Regions from separate parts of the Streptomyces sp. NPDC030893 genome, predicted to be linked through region 1. Evidence: riboswitches for the same ligand, from Rfam matches in the RefSeq annotation. Region 1 holds a riboswitch; each other region holds the start of a gene.
The links. Region 1 has a riboswitch for cobalamin ahead of ACZ434_RS14850 (ribonucleoside-diphosphate reductase subunit alpha). Riboswitches for the same ligand answer to the same signal wherever they lie in the genome.

Region 1 (3,470 bases):
CGCGGCCGGCTTCTTCGCCGTGCCGTACACGATCCTGGTCTACCCGCTGATCTTCACCTTCCTGCCCCGCCTGTGGTCGGTGTCGCACAAGCACGGCTACGTGACGACGTCCGACTTCGTGCGCGGCCGGTTCGGCTCGAAGGGACTCTCGCTGGCCGTCGCGCTCACCGGCATCCTGGCGACGATGCCGTACATCGCGCTCCAACTGGTCGGCATCCAGGCCGTGCTGGACGTGATGGGCGTCGGCGGCGGCGAGAGCACCCACTGGTTCGTCAAGGACCTGCCGCTGCTGATCGCCTTCGGCGTGCTGGCCGCGTACACCTACTCGTCGGGGCTGCGGGCCCCCGCGCTGATCGCCTTCGTCAAGGACACCCTGATCTACCTGGTGATCGCGGTGGCGATCATCTACATCCCGGTGAAGCTGGGCGGCTTCGACGAGATCTTCGCCTCCGCGCGGGAGGCGTACAGCGAGACCAACCCGGCCACGGGAGCCCCGCGCGGTTCGCTGGTACCGGGCGAGGCGGGCCAGTGGACGTACGCCACGCTGGCGCTGGGCTCGGCGCTCGCGCTGTTCATGTACCCGCACTCGATCACGGCGACGCTGTCCTCGCGCAGCCGTGAGGTGATCCGCCGCAACACCACGATCCTGCCGCTGTACTCGCTGATGCTGGGTCTGCTCGCGCTGCTCGGTTTCATGGCGATCGCGGCCGGGGTCGAGGTCGACAACGGCCAGCTGGCGATCCCGCAGCTCTTCGAGAACATGTTCCCGGCCTGGTTCGCGGGCGTGGCCTTCGCGGCGATCGGCATCGGCGCGCTGGTGCCGGCGGCGATCATGTCGATCGCGGCGGCGAACCTGTTCACCCGCAACATCTACAAGGACTTCATCAGACCGGACGCCACCCCGGCGCAGGAGACCAAGGTCTCCAAGATCGTCTCGCTGCTGGTGAAGGTGGGCGCGCTGGCGTTCGTGCTGACCATGGACAAGACGGTCGCCATCAACTTCCAGCTGCTCGGCGGCATCTGGATCCTGCAGACCTTCCCGGCGCTGGTGGGCGGCCTGTTCACCCGCTGGTTCCACCGCTGGGCGCTGATCGGCGGCTGGGCGGTCGGCATGGTCTACGGCACGGTCGCCGCGTACGGGGTGGCCTCGCCCACGCAGAAGCACTTCGGCGGGTCCGCGAAGGAGATCCCGGGCATCGGTGAGATCGGCTACATCGGTCTCACGGCCTTCGTGCTCAATGTCGTGGTGACGGTCGTGCTGACCTTCGTCATGCGGGCCCTCAAGGCGCCCGAGGGGATCGACCGGACCGCGCCGGAGGACTACACGGCGGACGCGGGCGACCCCGGCGTCGCGGCGGAGCTCCCGCCGGCCACGGCGGGCAGCAGCCACTGACACCCCGTCGGGTGACGGGCCGCCGGGAAAAACCGGCGGCCCGTTGTCGTACCCGTCCGGCACACTCCCCTCATGGACATCGTCATCCGGCCGGCGCGGCCCGGCGAGTACGGGGAACTCGGTGAGATCACCGCGCAGGCCTATCTGCGGGACGGGCTGCTGGACTTCGGGGAGAGCGACCCGTATCTCGACCGGCTCCGGGACGTGGCGGAGCGGGCGGCCGCCGCCGAGGTGCTGGTCGCCGAGGAGAACGGGACGGTGCTGGGCGGGGTGACCTTCGTGCCGGGCGGCGGGCCGATGGGCGACATAGCCGGGCCCGGCGAGGCGGAGATACGGATGCTCGCGGTCGCCCACGCGGCCCGGGGCCGGGGCGCCGGGGAGGCCCTGGTGCGGGCCTGCGTCGACCGGGCACGGGCCACCGAGGGCTGCCGGGCGATCGTGCTGTCGACCCAGCCCACGATGCGCTCCGCCCACCGCATCTACGAGCGGCTGGGCTTCACCCGCGCACCCGAACGCGACTGGAACCCGCTGCCGGACGTGGACGACCTCATGCTCCTCGCCTACACACTGACGCTCTGACACCGACGCGACACAAGATATGGGGCTGTCGGCGGCACCCGGCACAAGATGTATGCTCGTGCTCGCTGTCGCCGCAGGGGAATCCGGTGTGAATCCGGAACTGTCCCGCAACGGTGTACCCATGCCCGCGTGTGCGTGGGCGTCAGTCCGAGGACCTGCCGACAGTGCGCCCGGCCGTCCGGTCCGGGTGCCCGACGTCCGGGCCTCGCGGAATGGGCCGGTGGACGCGACGCCCCGTGCGTTCGTGTACTGCCCCCTGCGCTCTTCGAGGCCCCGTGCCGAGCGAGGGAGAGCCCCACGTGACCATCGCGCCAGCCGATCCGGCTTCAGCGATCGACGTGACCCGGGAGAGCGAGGGCCCCGGTGCCGCGCTGCTGCGGACCCTGACCGAGCTGTCCGCCGACCTGCGGGGCGCCGACCCCGGCCGGGTCGCCGCCGCCGCGCTGCGCGGCCGGTCCGCGTCCGCCGACGAGGCGGAGCTGCGGGAGCTGGCCACCGAGGCGGCGGCCGGGCTCATCTCCGAGGACCCCGCCTACTCGCGGCTCGCCGCCCGGCTGCTGACCCTCTCCGTACGCGCCGAGGCCGCCTCGCAGGGCGTCACCTCCTTCACCGGGTCCGTCGCGACCGGGCACCGCGAGGGCCTGGTCGCCGACCGGACCGCCGCGTTCGTCCGGCTGCACGCCGGCCGGCTCGACGCGCTGATCGACCCCGGCGCCGACGACCGCTTCGGCTACTTCGGCCTGCGCACCCTGCACAGCCGCTACCTGCTGCGGCACCCGGTCACCCGCAAGGTCGTCGAGACGCCCCAGCACTTCCTGCTGCGGGTCGCCGCCGGTCTCGCCGGGGACGACAGCGCCCGCTCGGTGGACGAGGTCGCCGCGCTCTACGGGCTGATGAGCCGCCTGGACTACCTGCCCTCCTCCCCCACGCTGTTCAACTCCGGCACCCGGCACCCCCAGATGTCGTCCTGCTACCTCCTCGACTCCCCCAAGGACGAGCTGGACTCCATCTACGACCGCTACCACCAGGTCGCCCGGCTCTCCAAGCACGCCGGCGGCATCGGCCTGGCCTACTCCCGCATCCGTGCCCGGGGTTCCCTGATCCGCGGCACCAACGGCCATTCCAACGGCATCGTCCCGTTCCTGAAGACGCTGGACGCCTCGGTGGCCGCCGTGAACCAGGGCGGGCGGCGCAAGGGCGCGGCGGCGGTCTACCTGGAGACCTGGCACCTGGACGTCGAGGAGTTCCTGGAGCTGCGCGACAACACCGGTGAGGACGCCCGCCGTACGCACAATCTGAACCTCGCGCACTGGGTGCCGGACGAGTTCATGCGGCGGGTGGACGCCGACGGGCAGTGGTCGCTGTTCTCCCCGTCGGACGTGCCGGAGCTGGTCGACCTGTGGGGCGAGGAGTTCGACGCCGCCTACCGCGGGGCCGAGGCGGCGGGGCTGGCCCGCAAGACCCTTCCCGCGCGTGAGCTGTACGGCCGGATGATGCG
Region 2 (3,470 bases), on a different contig from region 1:
ACGCGCACGAAGGGGGGCTGCCCGGCCGTGGCCGGGCAGCCCCCCTTCCCGTCGTCGCCCGCCGTCAGCGCAGCGCCGCGCGGAAGGCCTTGGCGACCGAGGTGACGCCGATGGCGAGCACGATGAGCGCCGCCCCGCCGTAGACGGACTCCTGGGACTCCCAGAGGGTCGTGGCGTCGGCCAGGAAGTCGGGGTTGAACAGCTCCTGTCGGTACAGCACCCAGGCCAGCGGCAGGGTGAACACCGCGTGGGCGAGTGCGTACCAGCCGGCCAGACGGACGGTCCAGCCCCGGCCGGCCACCCGTGCGACCCCGGCCACCGCGAGGCCGGCGAGACCGGCGAGAACCGGCCAGATCCAGCCCGACCACAGGTCCGGGTTCAGCACCTCCAGCCGCTCGCCGCCGTCCGCCCGGTACGGCTCGGCGGTGTGCTGCCAGACGATCAGCGCGAACAGCAGCACGTCCCAGGCCACGGCGGCGAGGGCCGCGACCCCGCCCCGGTCGTCCCGCGGGGCGTCGGGCAGTTCGTCCGGCGTCCAGCGCTCGCCCGTGGTGCCGCGGCGGTACCGCACCCGCTCGGTCACGGCGAACACCACGGTGATCGCCGCGACCAGTTGGGCGCCGACTCCGACCAGCGTGCCGGCGCCGACCCGGAGGGCCGCACCGAGGCCGCCGCCGTCGGCCACCTCCAGCAGCGCGAGGCCGAGGGAGAGGGCCGGCAGCACGCCGGTGACCAGGGGGACCAGCACCCGTATGTAGGCGGGATACAGGTCCGGGCCGATCAGGGACACGGGCCGGTCGGTGTACCGGGCCGCGTAGCGCACCGGGTCCCCCAGTTCGCTGAGCACCTCCCGCTCGGCCGCCTGGTGGTCGTCGCCGCCCCGCCCCTCGACGGTGTCGGCGATGGTGGCGCGGAGCTCCTGCGCCAGGTCCTCACGCTGGTCCGCCGGGAGCCGCCGGACCACCTCGTGGACATAGCGCTCGGTGAGCACCCCCGTACTCATTCGTTCTCCTTGGTGAGTCGTGAGATCGAGGCGACGAGATCCTGCCATTCCCGCACCAGGCCCTCGCGGACCCGGGATCCGTCGGGGCTGACGCGGTAGAACTTGCGCGGGCGGGACTCGTCGGTGTTCCACTCGCTCGTCAGCAGCCCCTGTTTCTCCAGGCGCCGCAGCAGTGGGTAGAGCGTGTTTCCGTCGACGGTGACCCCCGCGTCGTCGAGCGTCTCCAGGAGCGCATAGCCGTACTGCGGTTTCCGGAGCAGCGCCAGACAGGCGAGCACCACCGTCCCGCGGCGCAGTTCCTGCGCCTGGCTCAGGGTCAGTTCTTCTACGGACACGGCTCACACGATACTGTGCGCCGCACACTAATGTCACCCCCCGCTCCATGTGTGTTCCCGGGCCGACGGCCCGGACGCTAGGCGGCACGGGAGACAGCGGGGCGAACGGCGCGGGACCCTCCCCCGTCGCGCAGGTGTGCGCAGGTGTGCGCCGTCCGCGCGCCCCCGGTGACCGCTTGTCACCGGGCCGGTGGGGGCATTACTGTCGCCACGCCTTGGTGACGGGAAATCGGTGCGATACCGGTGCGGCCCTCGCCACTGTGATCGGGAAGTCCGGCTCCGGCCCTCGCGGGCAGCCACTGGGTCCCTCGGGACCCGGGAAGGCGGAGCACGGGCGGTGGTACCCGTCAGCCAGGAGACCGGCCAAGGCGCGTCAACCATCCACGAGGTGCTGGAGAGGGTCTGCTGAGCCATGCACATTGCCGAGGGTTTTCTGCCACCGGCGCACGCGGTCGCCTGGGGCGTCGCATCGGCGCCGTTCGTCGTCCACGGAGCCCGGTCGCTCATCCGTGAAGTCAGGGAACATCCCGAGAGCACACTGCTGCTCGGCGCCTCGGGAGCCTTCACCTTCGTCCTGTCCGCGCTGAAACTGCCGTCGGTCACGGGGAGTTGTTCCCACCCCACCGGCACGGGACTCGGCGCGATCCTGTTCCGGCCGCCGGTGATGGCGGTGCTGGGCACCATCACCCTGCTGTTCCAGGCGCTGCTGCTGGCCCACGGCGGGCTGACCACGCTCGGCGCCAACGTCTTCTCGATGGCGGTCGTCGGCCCGTGGGCCGGGTACGGCGTCCACCGGCTGCTGCGGCGGTCCGGAGCGCCGCTGATGGGCGCCGTGTTCTGCGGAGCGTTCGCCGCCGACCTGTCGACGTACTGCGTGACGAGCGTGCAGCTGGCGCTCGCCTTCCCCGACCCGGCCGGCGGATTCCCCGGCGCGCTGGGCACGTTCGGCTCCATCTTCGCCGTGACGCAGATCCCGCTCGCGGTGAGCGAGGGGCTGCTGACCGTGCTGGTGATGCGCATGCTGGTGCGCTCCAGCAGGGGCGAGCTGACCCGGCTCGGGGTGCTGGTGACCTCGGTGGCCGGGCGCAAGCCGGCGGAGCCGGCCGGGGCGGTGACCCGATGAGCCGCAACGCGAGGATCAACACACTGCTGCTGGCCCTCGTGGCCGCCCTCGCCGTGATCCCGCTGGTGTTCGGGCTCGGCGACCACAAGGAGGAGCCGTTCGCCGGCGCGGACGCCGAGGCGGAGACGGCGATCACCGAGATCGACCCGGACTACGAACCGTGGTTCTCCCCGCTGTACGAACCACCCTCCGGGGAGGTCGAGTCGGCGCTGTTCGCCCTCCAGGCGGCGATCGGCGCGGGCGTCCTCGCCTACTACTTCGGGCTGCGCCGCGGACGGCGGCAGGGCGAGGAGCGGGCGGTCGAGCGGACCGGGACAGCCGGGGACGCCGATGACGGGGCCGCCGCCGGACGACCGGTCTGACGGCCCGTGCTGCCGATCGACGCGGCAGCGCACAGCAGCCGCTGGCGCCGCCGTCATCCCGTGGACAAGGCCGTGCTGGGGCTCGGCCTCACCGTGCTCGCGATCGCACTGCCGCCCTGGCCGGGAGCGGCCCTGGTGCTGGTGACCGCGCTCACGGTGCTGCTCGGCCCGGCGGGGGTGCCGGCGCGGCGCCTGTGGCGGGCGTACCGGGTGCCGCTGGGCTTCTGCCTCACCGGAGCGCTCGCCCTGCTGGTGCGGGTGGGCGGGCCCGGCGGTTTCGTGTCCCCGGCCGCGGACGGGCCGCTGCGCGCCGGGGAGTTGCTGCTCCGTACGTCGGCGGCCTCCCTCGGGGTGCTGCTGTTCGCGTTCACCACGCCGATGTCGGACCTGCTGCCGCGTCTGGTGCGCGCCGGGGTGCCCGCACCGCTCGTGGACGTGGCGCTGGTGACGTACCGGATGAGCTTTCTGCTGCTGGACTCGGTGCGCCGGGTCTAGCGGGCGCAGGCCGCCCGGCTGGGTCACACCACCCGGGCGGCGACCTGGCGTTCGCTCGGCGGACTCGGGGCCACCGCCTTCGTCCGCTCCTTCGACCGGGCGGCGCGGCTGCACTCCGGGCTCGCCGGACGCGGCTACGACGGCACCCTGCG
Region 3 (3,470 bases), on a different contig from region 1:
ACGATCTCCAAAGGCCTCGTCGACGAGGCGGGCATCCGTCCCGAGGTCATCTTCGCCGCATTGGTCGGCGCGATCCTCTGGAACCTGCTGACCTGGCTGGTCGGACTGCCGTCCAGCTCCTCGCACGCCCTCATGGGCGGTCTGATCGGCGCCACCGTCGCCTCCGCCGGTTTCGGCGCGGTGCACGGCGACGTCCTCGTCACCAAGGTACTGATCCCCGCGATCGCCGCCCCGCTGGTGGCCGGTCTCGCCGCGATGTTCGCGACCCGGCTGACCTACCGCCTGGGCCGCAAGGCCGACGGCAAGGCCTCCGAGAAGGGCTACCGCGCCGGCCAGATCGCCTCCGCCGGCCTGGTCTCCCTGGCCCACGGCACCAACGACGCCCAGAAGACGATGGGCATCATCACGCTCGCCCTGGTCGCCGGCGGCGCCCTCGCCCCCGACTCCGACCCGCCGATGTGGGTCATCGTCTCGGCCGGTGTCGCCATCGCGCTGGGCACCTACCTCGGCGGCTGGCGCATCATCCGCACCATGGGCAAGGGCCTGACCGACCTCCAGCCGCAGCAGGGCTTCGCCGCCCAGACCAGCGCCGCGACGGTCATCCTGGCCTCCTCGCACCTCGGCTTCTCCCTCTCCACCACGCACTCCGTCTCCGGTGCCGTGATGGGCGCGGGCCTCGGCCGCAAGGGCGGTGTCGTCCGCTGGTCGACCGCCACCCGCATGTTCGTCGCCTGGGGTCTGACGCTGCCCGCGGCGGCCTTCGTCGCGGCCGTCGCCGAGTGGGTCTGCGGCTTCGGCAGCTGGGGCACCGCGGTCGTGGCCGTCTTCCTGGTCGCCTCCAGCTTCGCCATCTGGAAGATCTCCCGCCGCGAGATCGTCGACCACACCAACGTCAACGACCACGAGGTCCCGGGCGAGGCGCCGTCCGGCGAGGAGCCGTCCGGCGTGGTGACGCAGGCGATGGCCGCCGTCACCCCTCCCCCGGCGGGCACCGTGACCGATGAACTCGCGGCCACGATCCCGGCCCCCAACGACCCGGCGGCGCCGGCCAAGACCGCCGTCTGACCGCGACCCGGTACGAAGGAAGAAGAGCACCATGCAGATCGACTGGGCAGCCCTCGGCTCCGTCTTCGGCGTCAGCCTCGTGGTCACCGTGGCGCTGGTGGCCCTGTTCACCCTCGGCATCACCGGACTGTCCCGCCGCGAGCGGGCAGCCGCCCAGGGCCAGTCCGCGGTCCTGGCCGTCACCGGCGCCTGGGCATGCTTCGCGGCGTGCGCGGCGGCGGTGGGCTACGGGATCTACCTGATCATGGCCTGACCCCGGCCCGGATCATGCCCTGATCCACGATCGTCACCGTCCGGCGGGCGGTGCGGGAGCCCCGGCACCCGCACCGCCCGCCGTCGTGTGCGCACCCCGCCCGCGGTTCACCCACCGGAACCCCTCTGTGGGCCTCAGCACACTTCAGCCTCGCAGGTCAACGGCAAGTTGACGGCCCTTCGGGGGCCGTGGTGGACTGCCTCAGCCAATACGGCGGCAGGAGAGGAAGCCGGTGCGATTCCGGCGCGGTCCCGCCACTGTCACCGGGTGAACACCCGGGAGCCAGGAACTCTCACCGCCGGTCTCGTCGAACCAGGGCGTGGACACCCTGAGTGAGGACATATCGCCATGCGCGGCTGCCTGTCGAGGTCGATCAGCGACACCCCACCCCGCTTCGGGGCCGGTCCCTCCGGATCCGTCACCGGCTGACCCCATGGGTGCCGATCGCGTATTCGCGTACGGCGCCGCCGCCGGCCTCCTCGGCGACCTGCTGCTCGGCGATCCCCGCCGTGGGCACCCGGTCGCCGCTTTCGGGCGGGCCGCGGCTGCCGTGGAACGAGTGCTGTGGCGCGACGACCGGGGCCGGGGTGCCGTGCACACCGCCGTGTGCGTCGGCGGCGCCGTGGCGCTGGGCGGCGTCGCCGCCCGCTGTGTGCGCTCCTCCCCCGCCGCCTCCGTCGCGCTGACGGCCGCCGCCACCTGGGCGGTCGTCGGGGGCACCTCGCTGGCCCGGGAGGCCCGCGCCGTCGGGCGGGCCCTGGAGGCCGGGGACGTCGAGGCGGCGCGGGAGCGGCTGCCGCACCTGTGCGGCCGTGACCCGCAGGCGCTGGACGCCGACGGCATCGCCCGCGCGGTGGTGGAGTCGGTCGCCGAGAACACCTCCGACGCCGTGGTGGGCGCGCTCGTGTGGGGCGCCGCCGCAGGGGTGCCGGGCCTGCTCGGGTTCCGGGCCGTCAACACCCTGGACGCGATGGTCGGCCACAAGTCCCCCCGCCACCGCCGCTACGGCTGGGCCTCCGCCCGTCTCGACGACGTGGCCGGCTGGCCGGGGGCGCGGCTGACCGCCGTACTCGCCGCGGCCGGCGGACCGGACCCGCGCGGCGCGGTACGGGCCTGGCGGGCCGACGCGCACCGCCATCCGAGCCCCAACGCCGGTCCCGTCGAGGCGTCCTTCGCGGGCGCGCTCGGGGTACGGCTCGGCGGGACGCTCTCCTACAGCGGCCGGGTCGAGCACCGGCCGGTACTCAACGGCGGCGGGCGGGCCGTCGCCGTGTCCGACATCGACCGGGCGGTACGGCTGTCGCGGCGCGTGGGCTGGCTGGCGCTCGGCGCCGGTGTGCTCGCGCGGAGCATCGTGAAGGGACGCAGGCCATGAGCGGTGGGGGGCTGCTGGTCGCCGGGACCACCTCGGACGCCGGCAAGAGCGTGGTGACCGCCGGGATCTGCCGGTGGCTGGTGCGGCAGGGCGTCAAGGTCGCGCCGTTCAAGGCGCAGAACATGTCGCTGAACTCGTTCGTCACCCGGGAGGGCGCCGAGATCGGGCGGGCGCAGGCCATGCAGGCCCAGGCCTGCCGCCTCGAGCCGACGGCGCTGATGAACCCGGTGCTGCTCAAGCCGGGCGGCGAGCGGTCCAGCCAGGTGGTGCTGCTGGGCAAGCCCGTCGGTGAGATGAGCGCGCGCGGCTACCACGGCGGGCGGCAGCAGCGGCTGCTCGGCACGGTGCTGGACTGCCTGGAGCAGCTGCGGAGCACGCACGACGCGGTGATCTGCGAGGGCGCCGGCAGCCCGGCCGAGATCAATCTGCGGCGCACGGACATCGTGAACATGGGGATCGCCCGGGCGGCCGGACTGCCCGTCCTGATCGTGGGCGACATCGACCGCGGCGGCGTCTTCGCGTCCTTCTTCGGCACCGTCGCCCTGCTGTCCCCCGAGGACCAGGACCTGGTCGCCGGGTTCCTCGTGAACAAGTTCCGGGGCGACGTGTCGCTGCTGGAGCCGGGGCTCGGCATGCTGCACGGCCTGACCGGGCGCCGGACGTACGGGGTGCTGCCGTTCCGGCACGGGCTCGGCATCGACGAGGAGGACGGACTGCGGGTGTCCCTGCGGGGAGCCGTCCGGGAGTCCGCGGTGACCGCGCCGGCCGGTGAGGACG
Region 4 (3,470 bases), on a different contig from region 1:
CGCAGCCCTTCTCCGGGTAGCCCGCGATCGCGCAGAGCAGGGCGCCCGCGTCGTAGCGGAGGGGCTTGGCGACCGAGGCCAGCGCCTCCGCCGTGGTGGCGTCCTCCGGGACCTGCGCGCAGGCCGTGCGGCCCGCCGGCGGGGTCTCGCCGGACGGCGCGTCGGCGGGGGTGCCGAAGTCGATGACCAGCGCCACGCGCTTGGCGCCGTCCCGCGCCGGGGTGCCGGCGCAGATGGCGGTGAAGTCGGCGGTGCCCCGGGGCTTCGCCGCGTCGCCGGAGTCCTCGCTGACGGAGAAGCGGAAGCCCTGGACGTCACCGTCCGCGGGGCGGGCGAGGGACGGGCCCTGGGTGGCGTACGTCCATGCCGTGCCGTCCTGTTCCCAGAAGGACCAGTAGCGGTAGCCGGCGGCCTGGGCCTGGCCCGCCCCCGCCAGCAGGGGCAGGAGCGCGGCCAGGAACAGGACGGTGAACCGGCGGATCACGGCTGCTTCCTCGCGCGGGCGCGGAGCAGGAAGCCGCCGACGGCGACAGCGGCGGCCAGGCAGACACCGACGATCCACCAGAGGGCGGAGCCCGGACCGGAGTCGTCCTTCTTCTCCTCGGCCTTCTTCTCCTCGCCGGTCTTCCCGCCGGTCTTCCCGCCGGTCTTCTCGGGGGCGGCGGGGCCCGTCGCCGAGAGCCGCTCCACCAGGTCCGTGCCGCCGAAGGCACGCGGGTCCGCGCCCGTCGCGTGGGCCGCGAAGATGAGCTGGGCGTAGGCGGCGGGACCGCTCTGGGCGGCCCAGTCGGCGGCGTTCTTCTCCAGCCACGCCAGGGAGGTGCCGGCCTGCGCCGTGGCGCCCTGCGCGGCGAGCGCGACGACCGCGTCGGCGGTGTTGCCGTAGTCGGGCTGGTCCTCGGCGCCGGGCAGGGAGGAGACGAGGTGACCGCCCTCGGCGAGAGCGGCCGTGAGGTACGCGGCGCCGTTGGCGGCGGCCTGCTCGGGGCTGCCGGCCTTCTCGCACCCGGTCTTCCCCTGTCCGCCCCCGCCCGGCCCGGCGGCCATGCCCGCGCCGAGCGAGCCGAGCACGCCCGCCGCCGTCGCGTCGCCGTTGGCGGTCAACTCGCCCTTCTTGTCCGGCTGGAAGGCGAACGCGCCCGCGCCGTCGCCCTCGCAGGGCAGCGCCAGCCCCAGCAGGGCGTCGTAGGGGGACTTGCCGTCCTTCTTCACCTCGGCGGGCTTCTCCCCGGCGGCCGCGAGGGCGCCGACGACGACGGAGGTGGAGTTGGTGTCGCTGGCGCCGCCCGCCAGGTAGCCCCAGCCGCCGTCCTCGTTCTGCACGGACTTCAGCCAGCCGACCGCCTTGTCCGTGACCGCGTCGTGGCCGCCGAGCGCGGCGAGCGCCTGGACAGCGGCGGAGGTCTGGTTGGTGTCGACCGTCGTGCCGGCGTCGCACGCCTGCGCTATGTCGGCACGGTACGGCGCGAAGGAGCCGTCGGAGCACTGCTGGCCGGTCAGCCAGTCGACGGCGGCCTTCGGCGGCTCGACGCCCGCCGTGTGCTGCGCGAGCAGGGCGAGCGACTGGCGCCAGACGCCGTCGTACTGGGGGTCGCTGTCGCCGTACAGGGCGGAGGGGAGCGCCGGCTGGGACGGCGACGGGGACGGGGACGAATCGGCGGCGGCCGGTGCGGCGGCGCCGATCACGGCGACGGCGGCGAGAACCGCTGCGCTGCGACGGACGATCATGATGGGCGGGGCCTCTCCCTGAAGAGGGCCGGGCAGCGCGGGACACCCCGGCGGCTCGGCTCCGTATACCTCGACGGTGCCCGTGCGCCGGCGGGCTGCCGGGCACGTGAGCCGGTCACGATCCGTGCGGGGCAGTCCGGCTCACCGTCTCGCGGACGGTTCACGGTTGCGGGTCAGCGCCGGAATTGCACCGGCTTCCCCCCGTACGGGTGTGATGACGACGCCGCCACTCTACCCGCCCGTAAAGGTGAGGTCAGGGGCGGCCGTGAGCGGTGGGAACGGGGCGGGGCCGCGGGGTGAGCGAGGTCACCCGGCGGTGCCTCCGCCGTCTCCGCGGGGGCCGGCGGGGCCGGGGGAGGTCAGGTCGATCAGCCGGCACGCCGTCTCGATGTCCGTGCCGACCTGTTCGATGGAGGCGCGCCCCGACAGCCAGGTGATCAGCGCCGAGTACCAGGTGTGCTCGATGACCCGGACCGCCGCGAGCTGGTCCGGCGTCGGGTCGGTGAGCCCCATGGCGTCCAGGATGATCAGCGTGGTCTGCCGGGTGACCCGGTCGACCTCCGGACTCGCGCCGCGGTCCGCGAAGGTCAGGGCGCGCACCATCGCGTCGGCGAGCTGCGGCTCGCGCTGGAGCGCCCGGAAGGCCCGCATCAGGGTCTCCGCGACCTGCTCGCCGGCGGTCGCGCCGGCCGGGGGCTTCTTCCGCAGCGTCGCGTGCATGTGCTCCAACTGGTCCCGCATCATGGCGACCAGCAGATGGATCTTGGACGGGAAGTAGCGGTACAGCGTGCCCAGGGCCACCTGGGAGGACTCCGCGACCTCCCGCATCTGCACCGCGTCGAAGCCGCCCCGGCCGGCCAGCCGCGCGCACGCCTGAAGGATGCGCCGCCGCCGCGCCTCCTGCCGCTCGGTGAGGGGAGAGGCCGCGTCCGGCCGCGCCGCTGACGCGGCCTTCCCCGCGACGACCGCGTCAGCCGCCTGGGCCGCCTCGGCCGCCTCGGTCCTTCTGGCTTCCGCGGGCATGGGTCCCGTCCGTGACAGTCGGTGAGGGTCGATGATCGGACAGCATGGCACGCCGTCCGTCGTGGCGTGAATCACCCGCTCCGCCGCTCCCACCGTCCCTACCTGCCGGTAGATTCGGATCCTCCGGACGATCAACTCTGAAACTTGTTCTAGATCAGCGTCCCGGCGTAATGTCGCGGGACCGTGCAGGGAGAAGGGGGCCCAGAGTGACCGCTGAGGCCAGTCAGGCCGGGCCCTCGGCGGGCCCCGCATCCGACGGCTTGCGACCGCTCCGGATCGCACTCCTCACCTATAAGGGAAACCCGTTCTGCGGCGGCCAGGGCGTCTACGTCCGCCACCTCTCCCGCGAACTGGCCCGCCTCGGACACCGCGTCGAGGTCATCGGCGCCCAGCCCTACGCCGTGCTCGACGAGGGCTACGACGGACTGGGCCTCACCGAGCTGCCCAGCCTCGACCTCTACCGCCAGCCGGACCCCTTCCGCACCCCGAAGCGCGACGAGTACCGCGACTGGATCGACGCGCTCGAGGTCGGCACGATGTGGACCGGCGGCTTCCCCGAGCCGCTGACGTTCTCCCTGCGTGCCCGCCGCCATCTGCGCGCCCGGCGCGGCGAGTTCGACGTCGTCCACGACAACCAGACCCTCGGCTACGGCCTGCTCGGCGACGTCGGCGCGCCCCTGGTGACGACCATCCACCACCCCATCACCGTCGACCGGCGG

Region 2: it holds a riboswitch for cobalamin, as region 1 does, so the genes downstream of both, ACZ434_RS10415 (energy-coupling factor ABC transporter permease) here and ACZ434_RS14850 (ribonucleoside-diphosphate reductase subunit alpha) in region 1, are expected to answer to the same signal.
Region 3: it holds a riboswitch for cobalamin, as region 1 does, so the genes downstream of both, ACZ434_RS17105 (cobalamin biosynthesis protein) here and ACZ434_RS14850 (ribonucleoside-diphosphate reductase subunit alpha) in region 1, are expected to answer to the same signal.
Region 4: it holds a riboswitch for cobalamin, as region 1 does, so the genes downstream of both, ACZ434_RS03480 (prenyltransferase/squalene oxidase repeat-containing protein) here and ACZ434_RS14850 (ribonucleoside-diphosphate reductase subunit alpha) in region 1, are expected to answer to the same signal.

The regions. Positions count from the first base shown of each region.
Region 1 covers NZ_JBVIFC010000006.1:164,852-168,321, reverse strand. Annotated here, with positions in the region: gene mctP (monocarboxylate uptake permease MctP) at 1-1,393, shown strand, start outside; gene ACZ434_RS14855 (GNAT family N-acetyltransferase) at 1,466-1,972, shown strand; cobalamin riboswitch at 1,987-2,149, shown strand; gene ACZ434_RS14850 (ribonucleoside-diphosphate reductase subunit alpha) at 2,272-3,470, shown strand, end outside.
Region 2 covers NZ_JBVIFC010000004.1:104,345-107,814, reverse strand. Annotated here, with positions in the region: gene ACZ434_RS10425 (HAAS signaling domain-containing protein) at 65-1,003, opposite strand; gene ACZ434_RS10420 (PadR family transcriptional regulator) at 1,000-1,338, opposite strand; cobalamin riboswitch at 1,538-1,720, shown strand; gene ACZ434_RS10415 (energy-coupling factor ABC transporter permease) at 1,751-2,461, shown strand; gene ACZ434_RS10410 (energy-coupling factor ABC transporter substrate-binding protein) at 2,458-2,823, shown strand; partial or broken gene cbiQ (cobalt ECF transporter T component CbiQ) at 2,830-3,470, shown strand, end outside.
Region 3 covers NZ_JBVIFC010000008.1:28,412-31,881, forward strand. Annotated here, with positions in the region: gene ACZ434_RS17095 (inorganic phosphate transporter) at 1-1,065, shown strand, start outside; gene ACZ434_RS17100 (hypothetical protein) at 1,097-1,318, shown strand; cobalamin riboswitch at 1,494-1,629, shown strand; gene ACZ434_RS17105 (cobalamin biosynthesis protein) at 1,752-2,693, shown strand; gene ACZ434_RS17110 (cobyric acid synthase) at 2,690-3,470, shown strand, end outside.
Region 4 covers NZ_JBVIFC010000001.1:788,400-791,869, forward strand. Annotated here, with positions in the region: gene ACZ434_RS03475 (SCO2322 family protein) at 1-484, opposite strand, end outside; gene ACZ434_RS03480 (prenyltransferase/squalene oxidase repeat-containing protein) at 481-1,728, opposite strand; cobalamin riboswitch at 1,846-1,982, opposite strand; gene ACZ434_RS03485 (TetR family transcriptional regulator) at 2,035-2,751, opposite strand; gene ACZ434_RS03490 (glycosyltransferase family 4 protein) at 2,958-3,470, shown strand, end outside.